Regions from separate parts of the Cetobacterium sp. 2G large genome, predicted to be linked through region 2. Evidence: riboswitches for the same ligand, from Rfam matches in the RefSeq annotation. Region 2 holds a riboswitch; the other holds the start of a gene.

Region 1 (3,182 bases), on a different contig from region 2:
AAGATAGATCAGCATTACCGCCAAAAAAGGCTGTTGAAATGGCAACGATAGGTGGAGCAAGAGCTATACATAGAGAAAATGAATTGGGAAGTTTAGAAGTTGGTAAATTAGCTGATATAGTAATAGTGGAAACAAAGTCAGTAAACATGAATCCAATATATGATCCATATTCAGCTTTAGTTTATTCAGCTAATGCTAGCAATGTAGATACTGTTATAGTAAATGGAAAGCTAATAGTAGAAGATAAGCAAATTAAAACTGTAGACTCTAAAAAAGTAATAAAAGATATAACTGATTTTAAGGAAAAAGTTCAAAAAGTTGCAGAAACTCTATAAAATTAGTCAAAATTATGATATAATATATCCTGTTTTTAAAAAGTTATTAAACTATTTAAATATACAGGGAGGAAACTAATCAGAGTATGCTAGAAAAATTTGTAATTATAATTACGTTATTGTATTCTACAGTCACTTTTGGATATGAGGATACAAAAATTAGAGAGATTATAATAAGTGAAGTGTTGTCTCACGAGGGGGATAAACTTGTAAAAACACAAAAGGAACTTTCTAAATATGGAATAAGAAATTTTTTATTAATTGAGTACAATAAAAAATTTAATAAAGATTATGAAATAAAATCTCTTACAGAGGGGCAAGCTAGAGAAATAGCCGAGCATCTTTTAACAGAGTATCGATTGAATGAGGTTAAGCACTCGTATTCACAAATGATGATATTTGATATATTTTTTAATGGTGGATATAATGCAGGAGCTGTTATAACTCAAAGAGCTTTAAAAAGATATAAACCTTCAGAAAACATAGTTGTAGATGGAGTTTTAGGAAGTAAAACAATAGCTGTTATAAATTCAGTTCAAGATCATGAAAAGTTTATAGATCTTATAACAGAAGAAAGAATAAATTATTATAAAAGTTTAACTAGTTGGGAGCTATATGGAAAGGGTTGGGAGAAAAGAATTCTGTCATATAGAACTAAGTTAAAAGAGATGGCTATGGTTGACATTAATAATAGAATATAGTATATTGTGTTTAAAAGAATAAAAAAAGTTTACTAGGGGAGCCAAAAGGCTGAGAAGTTAAAAAACTGACCCTTCGAACCTGATCTAGTTAATTCTAGCGTAGGGAAGTAGCAAAATACAATATTTTTTAGTTAAGAATACAACTATAATTTATAATTTGGCTATCCCTATTTTAGGGATAGCTTTTTTTATGCAAAAATTCTAGGAGGTAAAAAATGAAAAAAGTTTTAACTATAGCAGGATCTGATTCGTGTGGTGGTGCAGGAATTCAGGCAGATTTAAAAGCTATGAGTGCTCAAGGTGTATATGGAATGAGTGTCATAACTGCAATTACAGCACAAAATAGTATGGGAGTTTTTGCAGTTCAAGAGGTGGACTTGAATATTATAAAAAAACAGATAGAAGTTTTATATGAAGATATAGAGATAAGTTCAGTTAAAATAGGAATGTTATCTAGTAGTGAAATTATAAAAGTTGTTTATGAAACTTTAAAAAATGTTAATGGAAAAAATATAGTTATAGATCCAGTTATGGTTTCTAAAAGTGGTTACTATCTTTTAAAAGAGGAAGCAATAGAAGCATTAAAAGAATTTTTAAAAATTGGAACTCTAGTAACACCAAATATTCCAGAAGCAGAAATTTTAGCAGATATGAAAATAGAGTCTGAAGAAGAGATGATTTTAGCGGCTAAAAAAATAAAAAAATTAGGTGCTAAAAATGTTTTGATAAAAGGTGGACATAGAGAGGATAACTGTACAGATATACTTTTAACAGAAGAGAATGAGATTGTTAAATTTTTAGGTGAGAGGTTTGAAACAAAAAATACCCATGGTACAGGGTGTACATTATCTTCAACGATAGCTTCTTATATAGGAAAAGGTTATTCTATCGAGGAATCAGTAAAAATAGGAAAAAGATACATAACAGATGCAATAAAAAACTCTTTTTCTATAGGAGAGGGAGTAGGACCAGTAGGACATTTTGTAGATATTTATAAAAAGGCTGGTGTTGATTTTGAATAAGAATATCATGAAAGAGGAGTTAGTTGATGAGGTTGTATTAGCTTTAAAAAATACTAAGGAGAAAACACCATTGGTTTATCATTTAACTAATACAGTAACTATAAATGATTGTGCTAATATAACCTTAGCTATTGGAGGTTCACCATTAATGTCGTTTTGTATAGAAGAGATTGAAGAAATAATTGAATTTTCATCAAGTGTAGTTTTAAATATAGGAACTATGGATAAAAGTATGGAGACAATGGCAGTGGAAGTTGGAAAAATTGCTAATAAGTTAAAAAAACCAATTATTTTAGACCCGGTGGGAGTAGGAGCCACAAAGGCCAGAAAAAATCTTGTAAATGCATTATTAAAAGAGATAAAATTTACAGTAATAAAAGGGAATATGGCTGAAATAAAGTCAATTTTAAATATAGACTCTTTGAGTAGGGGAGTAGATTCTTTAGAAAAGGATGACAGTGGAGAAAAGTTAGTAAAGCTTGCAGCTAAAAAATTTAATTCAGTTATAGCTATAACTGGAGAAATTGATTATATTGGAAATCAAGAAATAGTTTTTAAAGTAATGAATGGTCATAAAAAAATGGAGCTGGTTACAGGAACAGGATGTATGATTTCATCTTTAATAGGAGCATTTTTAGGTGGAAAAAATAACTCATTAGTTAGTGCAGTAGGTGGAGTATTATCAATGGGAATAGCTGGAGAATTAGCAGAAAAAAACTTTATAGGAACAGGAAGTTTAAAAGTTAACATAATGGATAATATATCTAATCTAACTGAGGAGATAATAAGAAAAAATGAAAAAATATCCTCTACTATTTAGTAGAGGATTCATACTTTTTATATAAAAAAAGTGGTAAACCTGTTAAGTAGATAAGAAGTGTTTGAATAATATATATTTTTCCAGCAGCATACACCATCCAAAAACAATAAAATATAGCTAAAGTTCCATATAGAATATATTTTTTCTCATTTTTAAATGATGAAATTTTTAATAAAAATAAGATAGAAAAAATATAAGGTAAAAGCATTAGTGCAGCAGCAGAATTTGTAATTATAAGATATACATTGCTTGAAAAAAGAGACACCATAAAAGCAAGCTGCTTAATGAAAGCATTGAAAATTAT
Region 2 (3,182 bases):
AAATGTATAAAGAAAAGACCTTCTTTGAGAATCCAGATTTTTTTTAATATATTTAAAGGAGTAGGAAGAATATAACCTTTATTAATATATCTTCCTAGAACTTCCCATAGTATAAAAAATGAAAAAAGAGAGATTATAGAAAAATTAATTTTTTTCATAAAAGTTATCTCCTTTAATAATAGAAAGAATCTCTTTTCTCAGATGTATTTTTTTTTCAAGAGTTATATTTTCAGGAACTAAAAATTCTTTAAATTTAGAAAGAGGTTTTTTTGAACAAACAAAAATTCTATGAGATAGAAAGATTGCTTCATCAATATCATGAGTGATAAAAATCATGCTTTTTTTAAGTGTTGATATTAGATTTAAAAGCCAATTTTGTAAATCCTCTCTAGTTATAGCATCTAAAGCTGAAAAAGGTTCGTCTAAGAGAAGCAAGTCTCCACCACTCATTAATGTACGAATAAGCGAGATACGCTGTTTCATTCCTCCAGAAAGCTCTTTAGGATAACTATCTGAATATTCTAATAAATCAAAACGTTTTAGGAGAGAGATGGCTTTTTCTTTTTCTATCTTTTTATTTCCTTTTTTTATTTCAATTGGTAAAAGTATATTTTCTAAAATAGTTCTCCATGGTAAAAGAGTATTTGATTGTGGCATATAAGATATACTTTTTAACTGAACAGTGCCATTAAAATTTTTTTCAATTCCTGCTAATATTTTTATGAGTGTTGATTTTCCACACCCACTTCCACCTACTATACTAATTAGTTCATTATGTTTTATATTAAATGAAAGATTGTCTAAAATAAAGTTATGATTATCGTATTTAAAAGTTAAATTTTTTACTTCAAGCATATTCATATTAAAAAGACCCCTTATAAGACATATCCCAAAATTTATACTCGTAAATACTACAATTAATAAAAATTGTTTTTAAATGTTCTTTTTCTTCTGCTGAAATATGTTGGCAATATTTTTCGACTAGCTCAATATTCCAATTAGTTAACTCTTTGTATCTAGAAGAAGAGTAACATTCAATCCATTCACCATAGAATTCATCGCTAGAACCATAGAGTTCTTTTAACTTCAAACCAATCATTTCATAACTCCACATACAAGAAAGAGCAGCAACAGCCACTTCTTTTATATCACCACAGTGAGCTACTGAGAGCATGTAACTAGTATATGAAGTATTATCAAGAGTTGGTTTTTCTGATGCAATATCTAGTTCAGTAATTCCTAATTTTTTCATATAAACTCTGTGTATTCCCATTTCAGAATTTAGAATTCCATCTGTAAGTGCAGCAAATTTTTTCATATCACTTTCATTTTTACTTTTTATAACACCTAATGCAAAAAGTTTTGCATAATCAAGAAGGTAGATATAATCTTGGATAATATAGAATTTAAATTTATCTTTTTCTAGAGACCCCTCACCGATTCCTCTTACAAATGGATGGGTGTAGTAGCTATCCCAAATTTCTTTTGCACTTTTGTATAACTCTTTTGAAAACATAAAAAACCTCCTGTTAAAATTTATATAAATAAAAAAAGCTATCTTCCAAAAAATAGGAAAATAGCTTTATATACACAATTATAAAATAAAAGTGATAATTAACTACTTCCCTACGCTAGTATTAACTAGATCAGGTTCTAAGGGTAAGTCTCAGCCAAAGGGCACCCCTAGTAGTTTAAAATATTATTTAATTATTAGAATGGAAACTCATCTTCATCAAAAGATGATCCACCAAAGTCATCATTAGAAGATTGCTCAGCAACTTTAGGTGCTGAATAAGATGGCGTTGGAGCAAAATCAGATGGTGCAGATGCTTCTCCTCTTCCTTCAACAAATTCCATGCTTTCAACAAGTACGTCATAACTTGTTCTTTTTTCTCCGTTTACCTCATATCTATTCATTTGAAGTCTACCATTAACAGCAACTTTTCTACCTTTTCTTAAGTATTCACCGATAAGTTCAGCTGTTTTTCCAAAAGCAACACAGTTAATAAAGTCAGCTTCTCCTTTAGAAAAAGGTCTGTCAACTGCTAAACTAAATCTTGAGTATGCTTTTCCGCTTTGACCAAATTTAAGTTCAGGATCTCTAGTTAAACGTCCAATTAATACGACTAGATTCATAAATACCTCCTATATTTTAGTTTATACACAGAGATTATAACAGAAAAATAAAAAAAATAATATTTATTTATAAAATAATTTTTTTAACTAAGGTATTGAATATGGTATAATATTATGAAAAATGTAAATTGTAGAAAGGGGAAAAAAATGAAAAAAGCAGTTTTATTAGATGTGAGTGCAATAATGTATAGAGCTTTTTATGGAAATTTAAATTTTAGAACTAAAAATGAACCAACAGGAGCGGTATATGGATTTGTTAATACTCTTATGAGTATTATAAATCAATTAAATCCTGATTATATAGGAGCTGCTTTTGATGTAAAAAGAGCCACTTTAAAAAGAAGTGAAATATATAAAGAATATAAAGCTCAAAGAGATACAGCGCCAGAGGATTTAGTAGCTCAAATACCTAGAATAGAGGAACTTTTAGATTGTTTTGGAATAAAAAAATTTAAGATAGATGGATATGAGGCAGATGATGTATTAGGAAGCTTGGCTAAAGAGTTAGGAGCTAAAGGTATTGAATCTTATATAATAACAGGGGATAAAGATTTATCTCAGATTTTAGATTCACATGTGAATATCGCTCTTTTAGGAAAAGGTGATGGTGGAGGACTGAAAATACTATCAACTGAAGAGGATGTTATTGAACAGCTTGGAGTAAAACCAAAAATGATTCCAGATTTATTTGGATTAATTGGAGATACAAGTGATGGAATTCCAGGTGTAAGAAAAATTGGTTCTAAAAAAGCTATCCCGATGCTAGAAAAATATGGAAATTTAGAAGGGATTTATGAGAATATAGATTCTTTGACTGAGCTTCCTGGAATAGGAAAATCTTTAGTAAATAATTTAATTGAAGATAGAGAGTTAGCTTTTATAAGTCGTGAGTTAGCAACTATTGAACTATTGAACTTAGGTGTGAAGGCAGATGAGTTAGAGTATAAAAAAGATGATAAAAAACTTTTAGAACTTTTTAAAACATTAGAATTTAAATCTCTAATAAAAAAAATGAATTTAGAAGATGGACAAAGTCAAGTTATAGC

The links. Region 2 has a riboswitch for thiamine pyrophosphate ahead of tenA (thiaminase II). Riboswitches for the same ligand answer to the same signal wherever they lie in the genome.
Region 1: it holds a riboswitch for thiamine pyrophosphate, as region 2 does, so the genes downstream of both, thiD (bifunctional hydroxymethylpyrimidine kinase/phosphomethylpyrimidine kinase) here and tenA (thiaminase II) in region 2, are expected to answer to the same signal.

The regions. Positions count from the first base shown of each region.
Region 1 covers NZ_JACHTH010000007.1:656,528-659,709, forward strand. The annotation lists gene H5J23_RS13700 (amidohydrolase) at 1-335, shown strand, start outside; gene H5J23_RS13705 (putative peptidoglycan-binding domain-containing protein) at 422-1,036, shown strand; TPP riboswitch at 1,061-1,159, shown strand; gene thiD (bifunctional hydroxymethylpyrimidine kinase/phosphomethylpyrimidine kinase) at 1,252-2,058, shown strand; gene thiM (hydroxyethylthiazole kinase) at 2,051-2,878, shown strand; gene H5J23_RS13720 (amino acid permease) at 2,871-3,182, opposite strand, start outside.
Region 2 covers NZ_JACHTH010000005.1:673,262-676,443, forward strand. The annotation lists gene H5J23_RS06030 (ABC transporter permease) at 1-158, opposite strand, end outside; gene H5J23_RS06035 (ABC transporter ATP-binding protein) at 145-861, opposite strand; gene tenA (thiaminase II) at 863-1,516, opposite strand; TPP riboswitch at 1,607-1,695, opposite strand; gene H5J23_RS06045 (single-stranded DNA-binding protein) at 1,711-2,136, opposite strand; gene polA (DNA polymerase I) at 2,284-3,182, shown strand, end outside.